Regions from separate parts of the Arthrobacter sp. L77 genome, predicted to be linked through region 2. Evidence: predicted binding sites of a transcription regulator. Region 2 holds the regulator's gene; each other region holds the start of a gene.

Region 1 (4,224 bases), on a different contig from region 2:
CCCCGAGGTTGTGGTTGTAGTGCAGCCCGAAGCGCGCAGCGAGCAGCACCGCCGTCACGGACTCGACGACCAGCGTGATCCGCAGGACACCGAGGAGCACGCTGCGGACGTCGCCGAAGCCGACGCTCTTGGTCTCCGCCGCCGCCGAGATGCGCGAGCGGAGACCCATCCGGCGGGCCAGCAGGACGCCCAGGAGGGAGGCGAAAGCCATGATGCCGAAGCCCCCGACCTGGATCAGCCCCAGGATGATCACCTGCCCGGCACCGGTCCAGTAGACCGGCGTGTCGACGACGATCAGGCCCGTGACGCAGACGGCGGAGGTGGCCGTGAAGAGCGCCTCGAGGAACGTGGCGCCGCCCTCGCCCACCTTCGAGCTCGGGAGCATCAGCAGTACCGTTCCGACGAGGATCGCCGCTCCGAAGCCGAGCACGATCACCTGGGCCGGGTGGCGGGGACCGAGCCGCTCCAGCCGGACCGCGACGGCGTGCGCGGACCGGCGCAGGCCTGCTTCCGTGGAACGGCGGAACTCCCGGAGTGGTGCGGTGCGTGACATGGCGGGGATGCCCTCGACCTCCGGGGACGGTGCGAACGGCGCGGACCGTCCGCACCAGAGGCTCATTCAACCCGACGACCTGCCGCGGCCACGGAGTCTTTACGCTTTCTTGATGCACCGGCGCGGGAGGGGCCTCGCCTGCCGCAGCAGGTCCGTCGGCTGCGCGTCAGCCCCGGACGAGGAGGTCCGGCAGCTCGGCGATCGTCGACACCTCGTGGTCCGGGCGCGTCATGACGGTCGGGTACGGCGCCCCGGCGCGGTCGAGCCAGACCGTACGGAGCCCCGCCCGCGCGGCCCCGTCGATGTCCCACGGGTGGACCGCGACGAGCACGACGTCGTGCGCCTCCCGCCGTACCGCCCGGAGGGCGTAGGCATAGGACTCCGGGGCGGGCTTCCACCGCGGCGCGTCCTCGACGGACAGGACGGCACCGACGGCGCCGCGGGCACCCGCCCGCTCGAGGAGGGCCTCCGCGGTCGCAGCCGCCCCGTTGGTGAGAGCTGCCAGCTCGAAGCCCTGGCCGGTCAGGGCCTGGAGCCCCTCGACGACGTCCGGGTGGACGGGCAGTTCCTGCAGGCTCGTCATCACGTGCGCGAGCGCGTCATCGATGTCCCGGTTGAGCGCCTGCCCCGCGAGGACCGTGCGGAGGGCGTCCCCGGCGATCTCGCCGAAGGGAGCGTTCCGCCCGGCGGCCGTGAGGGCGAAGCCGTCACGCAGCACCGAGGTGAACCACAGCGCGGCCAGCTGCGGAGGAGCTCCGAGCTCCTCGAAGTGCTGCGACATGCGCCCCAGGTCCGAGAGGGTCCCGTTGACGTCGAACAATACGAGGGGCAGGGCCATTACTGGCGGTACCCCTCCACCTGGTTGACCGGACGGGCGTCGGCGTCGGCCGGGTTCTCTCCGGCGTCGGCCTTCGCGCGACGCTGGCGCAGCAGGTCCCAGCACTGGTCGAGATCCTCCTCGACGCGCTTGAGGCGGGCGGCGTGGTCCTGCTGCTCCGCCCCGGCGCCGGCATCCTGGGGCTGCTCCCGGAGATCGTGCTCCTCCTGGACGAGTGTCTGGATGCGCTGCAGGATGTCCTGGTTGTCCATGGTGCTGTCCCTTCGTGGGGTGGTGCCCGGCAGGCGCCTGGAACGCTCAGCAGGCTTTCCTTCAGGCTACTGAGGCAGCACGGCGATGACCAGCACGGTTCCCGGCAGGAGGCCGGACGCCGCCGTGCCCCGCGCTGCTGTACCGGGAGAATTTGGCGCGGCGCCCGGATGGCCTAAGCTATGGGAGAACCAATTGCCTGTGTAGCTCAGTCTGGTAGAGCATCCGCTTCACACGCGGAAGGCCCGGGGATCAAGGCCCCGCGCAGGCACGAGGATCGGCTGGAGACAGCGCCACTGGGAAGGCCCGTACCGCTACGTCGGTACGGGCCTTTTCCGCGTCTCGGGGATTTCGTCCTGGGCGAACATCACTCCTTAGCACTCGCCGTGTTCGAGTGCTAACATTTTTCGTAGTTGAGCGGAGGGCGCTCAACTCTCGACGAACGAACCACCTGCCGGTGGCATCAGCGAAGGAGTTGTTTCCCGTGGCCATGAAATTCGACCCGTTCCGTGAATTGGACCGCGTGACCGGCGCCCTGTTGGAGGGCCGCCCCGGCCTGCGCCTCATGCCGATGGACCTCTACCGCGAGAAGGACCACTACGTCCTCTCCGCGGATCTTCCGGGCATCGATCCGGGATCCGTCGACATCGATGTCGACGGCCAGCTCCTCACCATCCGCGCCGAGCGCACGCTGCGCAGTGCCGAGGGCGTCAAGTGGCTGACCCGCGAGCGCGAGAGCGGTTCGTTCCTGCGCCAGCTCAACCTCGGCCAGGGCGTCGACACGGAAGGCATCGCCGCCCGCTACGAGAACGGCGTGCTCAGCGTGACGATCCCCGTCATCGAGCGTGCGCGGCCCCGCAAGATCGAGGTGATCAGCGGAGAATCCGCCGAGCCGGTGCAGTCGTCCGCTTCCGGTTCGGCCCCCCAGGGCGCCGTCGACGCGTAGGACCACCCACCCGGGTACCCCCGGACACCCGTCCGGGGGTACCCGGCGTCGATCCCCGGGTTCCCCTTGCATGCGGCGCGGCCGGGTGCGAAGGATGGGGACATGGACTTCACACCGAGCAGAGCAATCGTCACCGGTTCCGATTCCGGCATCGGCCGTGCAACGGCCCTCGCCCTCGCCGCGGCGGGCTGCGACGTCGGCGTCACCTGGCACTCCGACCGGGAGGGAGCCGAGGAGACCGCGCGGCTCGTCCGGGAGAAGGGCGTGCGGGCCGCGGTCGCGCAGCTCGACACCACGGATGCACCCGCGTGCGGCGACGTCGTCGACCGGCTCGCCCACGAGCTCGGCGGCCTCGACGTCTTCGTCAACAATGCCGGCGTCAACGGCGGCACCATGTTCATGGAGACGGACTGGGACACGTGGCGCGGCACCATGGGGGCGAACCTCGACGGCGCCTTCGTCTGCCTCCAGCGTGCGGCACGGCACATGATCGACGGCGGCCGGGGCGGACGCATCATCGCCGTCACCAGCGTGCACCAGGAACAGCCCCGCGTGGGCTCGGCGGCATACGACGCCTCCAAGCACGGCCTCGGCGGCCTCATCCGGACCATCGCCCTCGAACTGGCGGACCGGGGCATCACCGCCAACGCCGTGCTGCCCGGCGAGATCAACACCCCCATGAACAACTCCGAGGAGCAGGACCCGCGCACCATGGACCGTCCGGGCATCCCGCTCGGCCGCCCCGGCGCGCCCGAGGAGATCGCCGACGTCGTGGCCTTCCTCGCCTCCGGTGCCTCCAGCTACGTGAACGGGGCCTCGTTCGTGGTCGACGGCGGCATGCTCCTCATGGGACCCCAAGCGGGATCGCACCTGACGAGCGGGGACTGGCGGACCCTGTGACCACGCGCGGAACCAGGACGGCATCAACCTTCAGCGGGCATTCACACGCCGTTCAGGAAGCATGGCTAGCGTGGGAGTCCCGGAACCTCCCGAAAGGCCCACCATGAACGCTCTCCCCCCAGCCCCCGATGCCGAGGTCCAGGACTGGTCGGGCTTCAGGCGCGGCCAGCACGTCACCCTCCGCCACGCCACGGGGCCCCAGCTCCACGGCGTCCTGGACATGAGGACCGATGATGCCTCCGTGGTGTGGATCCTGCTGAACGACGGCGGCGGCCGCCGGCTCGTCCACCGGGGGGACGGCTACCGCCTGGGCCACGCCTGAGCGCGTCCATCGCGGTGGGGGACATCCCCTAGGACGCGCAGGAGGCGGACCCCCGAAGGGATCCGCCTCCCCCACACGGACCGGGTCAGCCGACGCGCGGGCCGCCCGACTCGGGATCGTCCGCCGAGGTGTCCGGCAGGACGCTGTTGGCCGGCTCCGCCTCGGACGTGACACCCGACGGCGGTGCCGCGACGTCGCCGCGCCAGGCACCCGTCTCGCCGCCGCTCTTCTCGATGAACGCCTTGAAGCGCTTGAGGTCGCCCTTCACCTGGGAGGCATCGGCGTTGACGACCGCCCCGACCTTCTCGATGAACGTCTCCGGGTGCCAGTCGATCTGCACCATGAGCCGGGTGGTGTTCTCGTCCAGGCGGTGGAAGGTGACCACGCCGGCATGGGATTCGCCGTCGGTGCTCTTC
Region 2 (4,224 bases):
GGACTCGTCGAGCCCGCTGCGGCCTTCGCCGGCCGCGTGATCCTGACCTTCAGGGGTCGGCTGCTCGCGGACGCCGTGGTACGCCGGCTGCTGCCCGACTGACCCGCGGCCGCCGGGCCGGCCCATCAGGGGCGCGGCGGGTGGTTCAGCGGATGAGGCGCAGATTCACGGGGTAACGGTACGGGCGGCCGCGGTTCACCTGGATGCCCGCGTTCACCGAGAAGACGGTGATCGTCAGCCAGATGAGGGCGTTCACGACCGCGAACACCCCGCCGATGACGGGCATCAGCGAGAGCAGCCAGGCGACCAGCGCGAGGATCGTGGGAGGCAGCGTGAAGTTCAGCGCCTCCTTGGACTCCTGGGCCGTGAAGGGACCGCGATCCTTGAAGATCAGGAAGATCAGCAGGGACGGGATGAAACCGAGGACCCCCCCGAAGTGGGCCAGGGTGGCGTACTGGCGATCCTCGGACGCCGTCAGGGGAAGGGCGTTGGCCGGAGTGCCTTCGAACGGGGGCTGCGACTCGCCCCGTCCGTGCTGCTGTCGGTCGGCGGTGTTGGACAACGTCAATTCCTTTGCTGGCGGTCGGGAATCTTCCCCCGGAGTGTGCTCCAAGGATACGTGGTGACCGGCACCGCGGGGCTCAGGGAGTACCCGGGGTGGCGGTGAGGAAATCGATCACTTCCTCGACCCGGCCGAGCAGCGACGGCTCCAGATCCGCGTAGGTGCCGACCCGGCCCAGGATGCGCCTCCATCCGTTGGCCACGGCGGCCTGGTCATGGTGGGGCCAGCCCAGGCCGGCCAGGATGCCCGTCTTCCAGTCCTGGCCGCGGGGGACCACGGGCCAGGCCGACAGGCCCATCGCCGACGGCTTCACGGCCTGCCAGACGTCGACGTACGGGTGGCCGACGATCAGCACGTTGCCGCGGGCCCCCGGAGCGGTCATCGCCTGCTGCGCGATCCGGAACTCCTTCGTGCCCGGGAGGAGGTGGTCGACGAGGATGCCGAGCCTGCGCTGAGGACCGGGACCGAAGTCCCGGATCGCCCCTTCGAGGTCGTCCACGCCGTGCAGCGGTTCGACGACGATCCCCTCCAGGCGCAGGTCGTCGCCCCACACCTTCTCGACGAGTTCGGCGTCGTGCTGGCCCTCCACCCAGATCCTGCTCGCGCGGGCCGTCCTCGCCCGGGCGTTCTGCACCCGCACGGAACCGGAGGCGGTGCGGGTGGCGGCAGGGTTGGCGGTGCGGGCTGCGCCCGGGACGGGTGCGACGACGTGGACAGGGCTGCCGTCGAGGAGGAAGCCGTGGCCGAGGCGGAACGTCCGCGTCCTGCCGCGCCGGTCCTCGAGCACCATCACGTGGAGTCCGCCGGACTTCTCCACGCGGACCACCGCGCCGACGAACCCGCTCTGCACGTCCTCGAGGACCATGTCCTTCTCCACGGGGACATCGGCGAGTTCCACCCGCTTCGGAGCCGATATGTCGTGGGCTCCCCAGCCGTAGTCCATCCGGGTCCGTCCTTCCCACGGGGGCTCCGGCGGTCTGCCGCAGCCCGGGATCCCAATGCTAACAATCGAAGAGGACGTACTAGACTTGGCACTTGGATGTGTCGAGTGCTAACCGCGGGCCACTCGCCGCGCCGACCCAGGGGAGAGGAACGGATCCGGAGGTGACACAGGTATGAGTGAACCGCGACGCCTGGAGGTGCTCCGGGCCATCGTCGAGGACTACGTCCATTCCCGGGAGCCCGTCGGGTCCAAGGCCCTGGTGGACCGCCACGGGCTCGGCGTCTCCTCGGCCACCATCCGCAACGACATGGCCGTCCTCGAGGAGGAGGGCCTGATCACCGCGCCGCACACCAGCTCCGGACGCATCCCCACCGACAAGGGCTACCGCCTGTTCGTGGACCGTATCTCCGAGGTGAAACCGCTGTCCGCGCCGGAGAAGAAGGCCATCCAGACCCTCCTGGAGGGTGCCGAGGACCTCGACGACGTGATGGACCGCACGGTGAGGCTGCTTGCGCAGATCACCAACCAGGTGGCCGTCGTCCAGTTCCCCCGCGTCGGTGGTGCGTCCGTGCGGCACATCGAATGCGTGCTGCTGGCCCCGCAGCAGATCCTCGTCGTCCTGATCGCGTCGAACGGCACCGTGCAGCAGCGCATCGTGCGGACCCACGTGGACATCGAGGAGTCCGAGCTCGCCGAGCTCAAGCAGCGCATCCTGTCAGCGGTGTCGGGCGTGAAGCTCGTGGCGCTGCCGGGCGAGCTCGGTGCCGCCCTCTCCCAGTTCCCCCCGGGGCTGCGTGCCCACGGGGGTACGATCGTCAGGGTGCTCGAACAGCTCGCCGGGCTCGGACGGGACGACCGCATCCTGCTTGCCGGGACGGCCAACCTGGCCCGCTCGACGGGGGACTTCCCGCTGAGTATCGGCCCCGTCCTCGAGGCGCTCGAGGAGCAGGTGGTCATGCTGCGGCTGCTGTCGGAGATGGAGTACGACGCGCGCGGCATCTCGGTGCGGATCGGGAGCGAGAATCCCTACGGGGGGCTGTCGGAGGCCTCCGTGGTGGCAACAGGGTACGGGCCGGATGCCGGAGCGAAGCTCGGGATCCTCGGCCCCACCCGCATGGACTATCCGACCACGATGGCGGCGGTGCGCGCCGTCGCCCGCTACCTCTCGAGGATCCTCGAGGAATAACGGGGCAGCGGGCAGCGGTTCTGGGTTGTCGACGGCCACCCAGTGCCGACCATGGCCTTTCCGCCGGTCCAGCCGGCGAGCAGATGACAGAACAGTCAACAGGAAGTGATGTGCACGAGTGAGTAATCACTATGAGGTCCTCGGTGTGGCGCAGGGCGCGACCGGGGAGGAAATCAAGAAGGCCTACCGCAAGCTCGCCCGGAAGCTCCACCCCGATGTGAACACGGGACCGGACGCGTCGGAGGAGTTCAAGGCCGTCAGCCACGCCTACGAGGTGCTGTCCGACCCCCAGAAGCGGCGGGTCTACGACACCACCGGCAACGAGAACGGGACGGACAGCGGCTACGGCTCGGGGTACTCGGGCTCGGGCTTCGCCTTCCAGGACATCTTCGAGACCTTCTTCGGCGGTGGCGGCCAGCAGGCCGGTGCCCCGTCGAGGACGCGCCGCGGGCAGGACGCGCTCATCAACGTGCGCATCGACCTGAAGGACGCCGTCTTCGGCACCAACAAGAAGATCGAGGTGGACACCGCGGAGATGTGTCCGACGTGCGACGGCAGCTGCTGCCAGCCCGGCACGTCACCGCGCACCTGCGACATCTGCGGCGGCTCGGGCCAGGTCCAGCGGGCCGTGCGTTCGATCCTCGGCCAGGTCATGACGAGCGCCCCCTGCGGCACCTGCCAGGGCTTCGGCACCGTCATCCCCAGCCCCTGCCACGAGTGCAGCGGTGAGGGCCGTGTCCGTGCCCGCCGCACCCTGACCATCAAGGTCCCGGCGGGTGTCAGCACCGGCACGCGCATCCAGCTGGCCGGCCAGGGCGAGGCCGGGACGGCCGGCGGACCGCAGGGCGACCTGTACGTGGAGATCCGGGTGGCCACCGACTCCACCTTCCTGCGCGACGGCGACGACCTGCACGTGACCCTGAGCGTCCCGATGACCGCTGCCGCGCTCGGCACCACGGTGCACCTGGACACCTACGACGGCGACCAGGAGCTCGACATCAAGCCCGGCACGCAGCCCGGCGAGATCCTGACCCTGCGGGGCCTCGGCGTCACGCACCTGCGAAGCCAGGGCAGGGGTGACCTGCGGGTCCACCTCAACGTCGAGACCCCGCGCAACGTGGACCCTCAGCAGGAGGAACTCCTGCGGAAGCTGGCCGAACTGCGCAACGAGGAGTACACGGACGGCCAGCTCGCCAGCAGCGGCTCCGGCGTCTTCGCCCGCCTGCGGGAGCGGCTCGGAAACCGCTGACCATGACGCGTCCCCTGTTCTTCGGGCCGGGCGAGGCGGTCCGTGCGGCGACCCCCGGCGGCGTCTTCGTGCTCGGCGGTGACGAGGGGCGCCACGCCGCCACCGTCCGCCGCCTCGGCGAGGGCGAGCGCCTCGACGTCTCCGACGGTGCGGGGTACCGCATCGGCGGCACCATCAGCGCGGTCGGGAACGGCACCGTGGAGATCACGGTGGAGACAGCCGGCCAGGAGCCCGCACCGCGGCACCGGCTGATCCTCGTGCAGGCCCTGGCCAAGGGCGGCCGC
Region 3 (4,224 bases), on a different contig from region 2:
TGCCCCCGTCCGGGCCCCGCACACGAAAGGGCGGCACCCCCTGTCCGGGAGTGCCGCCCTCTGGTCGTGCTGCGCGCGGGTGGCGCGCAGGCGGTGGGGACTAGAAGCCGCCCATGCCGCCCATGCCGCCCATGTCGTCGCCGCCGCCGGCAGGAGCTGCCTTTTCCGGCTTGTCGGCCACGACGGCCTCGGTGGTGAGGAACAGGCCTGCGATCGACGCTGCGTTCTGCAGGGCCGAGCGGGTGACCTTCACGGGGTCGTTGACCCCGGCGGCGAGGAGGTCCTCGTACACGCCGGTGGCCGCGTTCAGGCCGTGGCCGGCCGGCAGGCCGCGGACCTTGTCGACGACGACGCCGGGCTCGAGGCCGGCGTTGAAGGCGATCTGCTTCAGCGGTGCGTCGATGGCGACGCGGACGATGTTCGCGCCCGTCGCCTCGTCACCCGTGAGCTTGAGGTTGGCGAACGCCTTGGCGCCGGCCTGGATGAGGGCCACGCCACCACCGGCGACGATGCCTTCCTCGACGGCGGCCTTCGCGTTGCGGACGGCGTCCTCGATGCGGTGCTTGCGCTCCTTGAGCTCGACCTCCGTTGCGGCGCCGGCCTTGATGACTGCAACGCCGCCGGCCAGCTTGGCCAGGCGCTCCTGCAGCTTCTCGCGGTCGTAGTCGGAGTCGGAGTTGTCGATCTCGGCGCGGATCTGGGCCACGCGTCCGGCGATGGCGTCGGCGTCGCCGGCACCTTCGACGATGGTGGTCTCGTCCTTGGTCACGACGACCTTGCGGGCAGTGCCGAGCAGGTCGAGGGTGGCGGTCTCGAGCTTGAGGCCGACCTCCTCGGCGATGACCTGGCCACCGGTGAGGATGGCGATGTCGGCGAGCTGCGCCTTGCGGCGGTCTCCGAAGCCCGGGGCCTTGACGGCGACGGACTTGAAGGTGCCACGGATCTTGTTGACCACGAGGGTCGCGAGGGCTTCACCCTCGATGTCCTCGGCGATGATGAGCAGCGGCTTGCCCGACTGCATGACCTTCTCGAGGACGGCGACGAGATCCTTCACGTTGCTGATCTTCGAGTTCACGATCAGGATGTAGGGATCCTCGAGGACCGTCTCCTGGCGCTCTGCGTCGGTGACGAAGTAGCCCGAGATGTAGCCCTTGTCGAAGCGCATTCCCTCGGTGAGCTCGAGCTCCAGCCCGAAGGTGTTGGACTCCTCGACGGTGATGACGCCTTCCTTGCCCACCTTGTCGAGTGCTTCGGCGATCAGGGCGCCGATCTCGTTGTCACCGGCGGAGATGGACGCGGTGGCAGCGATCTGCTCCTTGGTCTCGATCTCCTTGGCGGAGGCGAGCAGTTCCTCGGTGACGGCCTGCACGGCCTTCTCGATGCCGCGCTTGAGGCTCAGGGGGTCGGCGCCGGCCGCGACGTTGCGCAGGCCTTCCTTGACCAGGGCCTGGGCGAGCACGGTGGCGGTGGTGGTGCCGTCGCCTGCGACGTCGTCGGTCTTCTTGGCGACCTCCTTGACGAGCTCGGCACCGATCTTCTCGAACGGATCGTCGAGCTCGATCTCCTTGGCGATGGACACGCCGTCGTTCGTGATGGTGGGGGCACCCCACTTCTTCTCGAGCACGACGTTGCGGCCACGGGGGCCGAGGGTCACCTTGACGGCGTCAGCGAGGATGTTGAGGCCCCGCTCGAGGCCGCGGCGGGCCTCTTCATCAAAAGAAATGATCTTGGCCATACGGCTTAGGTCCTTTCGGGACGGTTGCATTTCAGCATGTGAATGCTTGCCTGCGTGTGGTGCCCGCGACGGCCGGGCGGCGCCGGAACGATCTCTTTCACGCTCCTGCACCACCCCCACCACAGAGGTTTGCCTGCTTCACGCGCCACGCACAGTCTTAGCAGTCTGCGCGCGCGAGTGCTAACTCAATAATTAGCACTCCCACCCTATGAGTGCAACCCGCCCGGGCCCCTCGGTACGGGTCGCCGCGCCCTCCCGCCGACCTCGTCCCGGTGCCATGGCGCGGGGACTCGCGAGGGCATAGGTTGGGCGGACCATCAGTCAAGGAGGCACAGTGTCGACGTCAGCAAGCGGTCCGGACCACGAAGAGTCCGGGGAGCACGGTACGGCGAGCGGAGCTGCCGACGCAGCCCGCCCCGGACGACCGATCGGCGGGAACCGCCCGTCCCCGGAGCCGTACGCACCAGGGGATGACGCCCCCGGCGACACCGCCGGAGACCCCTACGGGGACCAACCCCACCAGCAGGGCCCGCATCAGCAACCGCCGTACCAGCAGGATCCCTACCAGCAGGGCCCCTACCAGCAGCCGTCGCCCTACCAGCAGCGGCCCCCGTACCCGCAGTCCGGCCCGGGCCAGACCCCCTATGCCCAGACCCCGTACGGCCAGAGCGGCTACAACCAGGGCGCTTACAGCCAGGGCCCGTACAACCCAAACCCGTACGGCCAGCCGTATGCTCCGCAGAAGTCCAGGGTCATCGCCGGCGTCCTGGGCATCCTCCTCGGCTCCCTGGGTATCCACCGGTTCTACCTCGGCTTCACCACGATCGGCATCATCCAGCTCCTCATGTCGACGGTGGGCGCCGCGCTCACGTTCGGACTGAGCGCCATCGCTGCGGGCATCTGGGGGCTCATCGAGGGCATTATGATCCTCGTCGGGTCCGAGCAGTTCCGCCGGGACGCCCGCGGCATCCCGCTCAAGGACTGACCCACCGGCGGGCGGGGCTCCCGACGGTCCCACCCGCCGCGCCACATCCCGGCGTCACACACGGTCCGGGCTTCGGCGGACGCGGATCAACCGCGGCGTCCCACGGGGGCGGGGCCCAGCAGGCCCCACCTCCTACTGGAACTCCGGCCCGAGGACCACGGAGATGGCCGGCGACACGTCAGCGCTCTCGACGAGGTCGGTGATGCCGAGATCCTCGGCCACGGCTTCCGCGTCGGCCCGCTGATCCTCGCCGTTGTAGAAGACGACGGACGCGTCTACGGGAACTCCCGCCCAGTTCCCGGGAAGGGCCGAGGTCCATCCGGCTGCCGCCAGGCGGCCGGCCGCCACCGACGCCAGCCCCGGCGCACCCGTGCCGTTGAGCACGTTGACGGTCTGGGCCCGGTCCGCGGGGTCGGCCTCGTCGGAGGCGGAGGCCGACGCGCCGTCGGTCGCCGTGCCGCCCGGCTCGCTGGTCGCGCCGGGGGACGCGCTGCCCGAAGGCTCCGCCGTCGCCGCTCCGCCTCCCGTCGCGGAGGCCTCGGGGCTCGACGACGACGACGACATGCCGCCGTCGTTCCCGCCCGGGAAGCCGAGGCGGGGAAGAAGGAAGAACGAGCCCAGGCCGATCAGCAGCGCCAGCACGCCCACCGCGAGCTTGGGTCCGAGGCCGGTCGACCGTGCGGGGATCAGCCGCTCGCGGTGGACGCCCTGGCGCGCTGACGCTGCCGGGACGCGGTCGAATTCGTCCCGCGGGTGATCGGTCATGGGTGTGCGTGGTCCTTCGCTCGTCGAGACTGGCAGGACGTGCTAGATGTCCGCGCCGAGCCGGCGGGCCGAGCGTGCCTTCTGACGGGTGGACCTGAGGCGCCTCAGCCTCTTGACGAGCATCGGGTCGTGGGCGAGGGCCGCTTCGGTGTCGATGAGGGCGTTGAGCGCCTGGTAGTAATGGGTGGCGGACATGCTGAACAGGTCACGGATGGCCTGCTCCTTGGCACCGGAGTACTTCCACCACTCGCGTTCGAGGGCGAGCATCCGCTGCTCGCGGTCGCCCAGGGCCAGCCGGTCGTCCGTCCCGGACGTCGCGTCATCCGAATGCCGCTGTAGCTCGGCCATCTCCCCTGTCGCCTTCCGTCAGCGGGCATAACTGTCGTCCCATGATAGTGGGGAATGACAGCACTGTCATTCGGACGGCACCGCATGGCCGACCGGGCGAGAATGGGGTCATGACTTCCGCCGACCCCACACTGTTCGACCTGCCGAATGCGCCCAGGAGCGACGCGACCGGCGCCGCGGGACCTCGTGCGGCCGGACAGCCGACCCCCGACACCTCGGCCTTCCCCTTCGCCGCCCCGGCCCGCATCGAGGACCTGGTTCCCGCTGACTGGGCGGCCGCGCTCGAACCGGTGGAGCCTGTCCTTCACCGGCTCGCGGTGTCCCTGGCGGAGGACCTCGACGGCGGACGCCGGGTCCTGCCCGATCCGTCCCGGATCCTGCGGGCCTTCAC
Region 4 (4,224 bases), on a different contig from region 2:
GTGGCGGACTCGACCGTCCCCACCGTGGAGGGTTCCACGAACCGGTTCCGGGCCATGAGCTGCAGGATGAACCCGGCGATGCTGAGGGCGACGCCGGCCAGGACGAGCGCCAGCGTGCGCGGCACGCGACTGACGAGGACGGTCTGCCAGGCCCCTGCATCACCGGCCAGCAGATCGGCGGGCGAGACGTCGGAGACGCCGACGAAGAGGCTGGCGACGGCGAGCAGCAGCACGGTTCCGCCGGCCGGCCACAGGGCGGGTGACCGGCGGGAGCCGTGCTGCTGGACCGGCCGCTGCGGCCGGAGGGCGAGTGCTGCCATGGAGGCGCCTGCCGCGGTGCGGTGGGCGGTCAGTCCGTGACGGCGTCGTCGACGGCCGAGACCATGGCGTCGAGGTTGTCCAGGCCGTAGCCGATCAGGTACCAGCTCGCGGAGTCGAGGTAGGTGATGGCGCCGTTCCGCGCAGCAGTCGTCCCGTTCACGAGGTCGTTGTCGAGGACCGCCGCGCCGGCCGCTCCGGCCTCGCCGATGGCAGCGTCGCGGTCGATCACGAACAGGTGGGCGGGGTCGACCTCCGCGATGTACTCGAAGGAGACGGCCTCGCCGTGGGTCCCCTCGTGCGTCACTTCGGCGGCGGGTTCCACGCCGAGCACGTCGTGGATCAGGCCGAACCGGGAGCCGGCGCCGTACGCGGTGACCTCGCCCGCGCTGGTCATCAGGACCAGGGCGTCCCCTGCGGAGGCGGCGGCGTCCTTCGTCCCGGCGATCGCCGCGTCGAGGGCGGCCAGACGGTCGGCGACCTCCTCCTCGACGCCGAAGATCCGGCCGAGGGACTCCGTGTGCTCGGCGAAGCTCGCCATGGGGTCGGCCGCATCGATGCTCAGGTCGATGGTGGGGGCGATCGCGGAGAGGTCGTCGTAGGAGTCGGCGACGCGGCCCGAGATGATGATGAGGTCGGGGGCGGCCGCGGCGATCGCCTCGAAGTCGGGTTCCTTCATGGACCCGATGGCGGTGATGTCCCCTCCCTCGTAGGCCGAGAGCTGCGCGGGCAGGGTGCCCTGCGGGACACCGTCCACCTCGACGCCGAGCGCGTCGAGCGTGTCCAGGGCGCCGAGGTCGAAGGTGAAGACCGTCTGCGGGTCCACCGGCACCTCGGTGGTCCCCTGGGCGTGCTCGATCGGGACGGTCGGGGAGGCTGCGGGCTCGCCGGCGGCGTCGGAGGACCCGCCGCACGCCGTCAGGGCGAGGCTGGCTGCGGCGGCGGCGGCGGCGGAGAGGACGGCGAGGCGCACGTGTGACATGGATGGACTCCGGGGGGAAGGGGCCGGGCGGCCCGCGGACAGCGAGGTAAGGAAAGCCTTACCTCACCGAATGTAGGCGACGTGTGGGAAATTACGCAAACGAAGCGTGACGTATTAGGACGCGGGTCCGTCCCGGCCTGCGCGCACGGTCATGGGCTGGCACTCACCTTGACCGAGTGCCAGCCCTTGCATACAGTCGGAGTTGGCACTCGCTCATGGCGGGTGCTAATCCCGAGGGAAGCGTTCGCCGGCACCGCGACGACGGTTCACGCCCAGCCCGACGGCCCCCAGTCCATTGGTATCGAACGCAAAGGAGAGCCCGTGTCGGTCTCTATCAAGCCGCTTGAGGATCGTATCGTTGTCCGCCCGCTCGAAGCCGAGCAGACCACTGCTTCCGGCCTCGTCATCCCGGACACCGCCAAGGAGAAGCCCCAGGAGGGCGAGGTCGTGGCCATTGGACCCGGCCGCGTCGATGACAACGGCAACCGCGTTCCCGTCGACGTCGCCGAGGGCGACATCGTCATCTACTCGAAGTACGGCGGAACCGAGATCAAGCAGGGCGGCCAGGAGTACCTCGTGCTCTCCGCCCGCGACGTCCTCGCGATCGTCGTCAAGTAACACCCCGATTGGAGAAGCCCCGGCCCGAAGTGGCCGGGGTTTTTCTCGCTGCACAAGCCTGAAAGGAACCAACGAATGGCAAAGCAGTTGGAATTCAACGACGCCGCCCGCCGTGCCCTCGAGGCCGGCGTGGACAAGCTCGCGAACACCGTCAAGGTGACGCTGGGCCCCCGCGGACGCAACGTCGTGCTCGACAAGAAGTGGGGCGCCCCCACCATCACGAACGACGGCGTCACGATCGCCCGCGAGGTCGAACTCGACGACCCGTACGAGAACCTCGGCGCCCAGCTCGCCAAGGAGGTCGCCACCAAGACGAACGACGTCGCCGGTGACGGAACCACCACCGCCACGGTCCTGGCCCAGGCACTCGTCAAGGAAGGCCTCCGCAACGTCGCCGCCGGCGCCGCTCCGGGCCAGCTCAAGCACGGCATCGAGGTGTCGGTCCAGGCCGTCGCCAAGCGCCTGCTGGAGAACGCCCGCGAGGTCGTCGGTCAGCAGACCGCCGACGTCGCCTCCATCTCCGCCCAGAGCACCGAGGTCGGCGATCTCCTCGCAGAGGCCTTCGACAAGGTCGGCAAGGATGGTGTGATCACCATCGAGGAGTCCTCCACCACGCAGACGGAGCTCGTCCTCACCGAGGGCATGCAGTTCGACAAGGGTTACCTCTCGCCGTACTTCGTGACCGACGCCGAGCGCCAGGAAGCCGTCCTCGAGGACGCGCTCATCCTCATCAACTCCGGCAAGATCTCCTCGCTGGCGGAGTTCCTGCCGCTGCTCGAGAAGGCCCTGCAGGCCGGCAAGCCGCTGTTCATCATCGCCGAGGACATCGAGGGCGAGGCGCTCTCCACCCTGGTGGTCAACAAGATCCGCGGCACCCTGAACGTCGTCGCCGTCAAGGCTCCGGGCTTCGGTGACCGCCGCAAGGCCATGATGCAGGACATCGCCACCCTCACGGGTGCGCAGGTCGTCTCGCCGGACCTCGGCCTGAAGCTGGACCAGGTGGGCCTCGAGGTGCTGGGTTCCGCACGCCGGATCACCGTCACCAAGGACGCCACCACGATCGTGGACGGCACCGGCAGCGAGTCCGACGTCGCCGACCGCGTGGCGCAGATCCGCGCCGAGGTGGAGCGCACCGACTCCGACTGGGACCGCGAGAAGCTCCAGGAACGCCTCGCGAAACTCGCCGGCGGAATCGGCGTCATCAAGGTCGGCGCGGCCACCGAGGTGGAGCTCAAGGAGAAGAAGCACCGCATCGAGGACGCCGTGTCCTCGACGCGTGCGGCCCTCGAAGAGGGCATCGTGGCCGGCGGCGGGTCCGCGCTGGTCCACGCCGGCAAGGCACTCGACACCGATCCGGACGTGCTGGCACTCGAGGGCGACGCGGCCACCGCCGTCGGCCTCGTCCGCCGCGCGCTCGCCCAGCCGCTGCGCTGGATCGCCGAGAACGCCGGCCACGAGGGCTACGTCGTCGTCGCGAAGGTCTCGGACCTCGAGGTGGGCCACGGCTTCAACGCCGCCACCGGCGAGTACGAGAACCTCATCGAGGCCGGCATCATCGACCCCGTCAAGGTCACGCGCTCTGCGCTGCAGAACGCGGCCTCGATCGCGGCCCTGGTGCTCACCACGGAGACCCTCGTGGTCGAGAAGCCCGAGGAATCCGACGATGAGGGCCACGGCCACTCGCACTAGTCACAGGGGCTCCGGCCCGCTGCGTCCCTGAAGCACCCCGGCTCTGCGGAGCCGGGGTGCTTCTGCGTCCGGGCTGGTTGGCAGCCGGGCGGCGTCGCTCCTGCCCACCCGCCGCGGCCGCCCCGTGGGCATGGTCGAACATTCCCACCCGACGGGTGCAGCCAGTGGGATCAGGCCGGACAACGACGAGGCCCCGGCACCCAACGGGTACCGGGGCCTGCTCGTGGTGCTTCGGGTCAGGCGTCGACGACGATCGCGTTGACGACGGGCTGGCGGTTGTAGAACCGTCGCATCCAGTTCGCCGTGGCCCGCTCGATGATGTCCTCGGGGTCCTGGCGGCGGCCGCCCTGGCGGTTCGAGGCGGCATCGCGCAGCGCCTTCTCGACGGCGGCGCCGGCCTTGTCGAGGTCCTCGTCGGAGCAGGAGAAGCCCTTGGTGAAGAACTCGGGTGCCTCGACCATGTTGCCGTTGTCGGGGTCGATGATCGCGAGGATCGTGACGACGCCCTCCTCGGCCAGGCGGCGGCGCTCCACGAGGTCCTCCTCGGTGATGCCGCCCACGCTGTCGCCGTCGACGAAGACGAGGCCGGCGTCGACCTTGCCCGAGATGGTCGCACG

Evidence for each region. Region 2 encodes HrcA, which represses chaperone genes, less so after heat shock. Its sites were predicted from a motif close to TTNGCACTCGNNNNNNNCGAGTGCNAA; they were not measured.
Region 1: the regulator HrcA is predicted to act here: its motif matches at 2,015-2,041, upstream of RY94_RS06090 (Hsp20/alpha crystallin family protein).
Region 3: the regulator HrcA is predicted to act here: its motif matches at 1,893-1,919, upstream of groL (chaperonin GroEL).
Region 4: the regulator HrcA is predicted to act here: its motif matches at 1,457-1,483, upstream of groES (co-chaperone GroES).

What each region holds. Positions count from the first base shown of each region.
Region 1 is NZ_JWSU01000004.1:746,668-750,891, reverse strand. It holds gene RY94_RS06110 (TrkH family potassium uptake protein) at 1-619, opposite strand, end outside; gene RY94_RS06105 (haloacid dehalogenase type II) at 720-1,391, opposite strand; gene RY94_RS06100 (DUF2630 family protein) at 1,391-1,642, opposite strand; tRNA gene RY94_RS06095 (tRNA-Val) at 1,838-1,911, shown strand; gene RY94_RS06090 (Hsp20/alpha crystallin family protein) at 2,131-2,586, shown strand; gene RY94_RS06085 (SDR family oxidoreductase) at 2,689-3,486, shown strand; gene RY94_RS06080 (hypothetical protein) at 3,590-3,808, shown strand; gene RY94_RS06075 (SRPBCC family protein) at 3,894-4,224, opposite strand, start outside.
Region 2 is NZ_JWSU01000006.1:465,751-469,974, reverse strand. It holds gene hemW (radical SAM family heme chaperone HemW) at 1-102, shown strand, start outside; gene RY94_RS12370 (DUF4870 domain-containing protein) at 146-562, opposite strand; gene RY94_RS12365 (DUF3097 family protein) at 642-1,505, opposite strand; gene hrcA (heat-inducible transcriptional repressor HrcA) at 1,678-2,691, shown strand; gene dnaJ (molecular chaperone DnaJ) at 2,810-3,940, shown strand; gene RY94_RS12350 (16S rRNA (uracil(1498)-N(3))-methyltransferase) at 3,943-4,224, shown strand, end outside.
Region 3 is NZ_JWSU01000005.1:437,971-442,194, forward strand. It holds gene groL (chaperonin GroEL) at 101-1,735, opposite strand; gene RY94_RS18395 (TM2 domain-containing protein) at 2,070-2,720, shown strand; gene RY94_RS10075 (LytR C-terminal domain-containing protein) at 2,853-3,485, opposite strand; gene RY94_RS10080 (DUF3263 domain-containing protein) at 3,528-3,833, opposite strand; gene RY94_RS10085 (uracil-DNA glycosylase) at 3,944-4,224, shown strand, end outside.
Region 4 is NZ_JWSU01000001.1:323,527-327,750, forward strand. It holds gene RY94_RS01605 (ABC transporter permease) at 1-320, opposite strand, end outside; gene RY94_RS01610 (siderophore ABC transporter substrate-binding protein) at 350-1,300, opposite strand; gene groES (co-chaperone GroES) at 1,622-1,918, shown strand; gene groL (chaperonin GroEL) at 1,994-3,607, shown strand; gene RY94_RS01625 (ribonuclease J) at 3,844-4,224, opposite strand, start outside.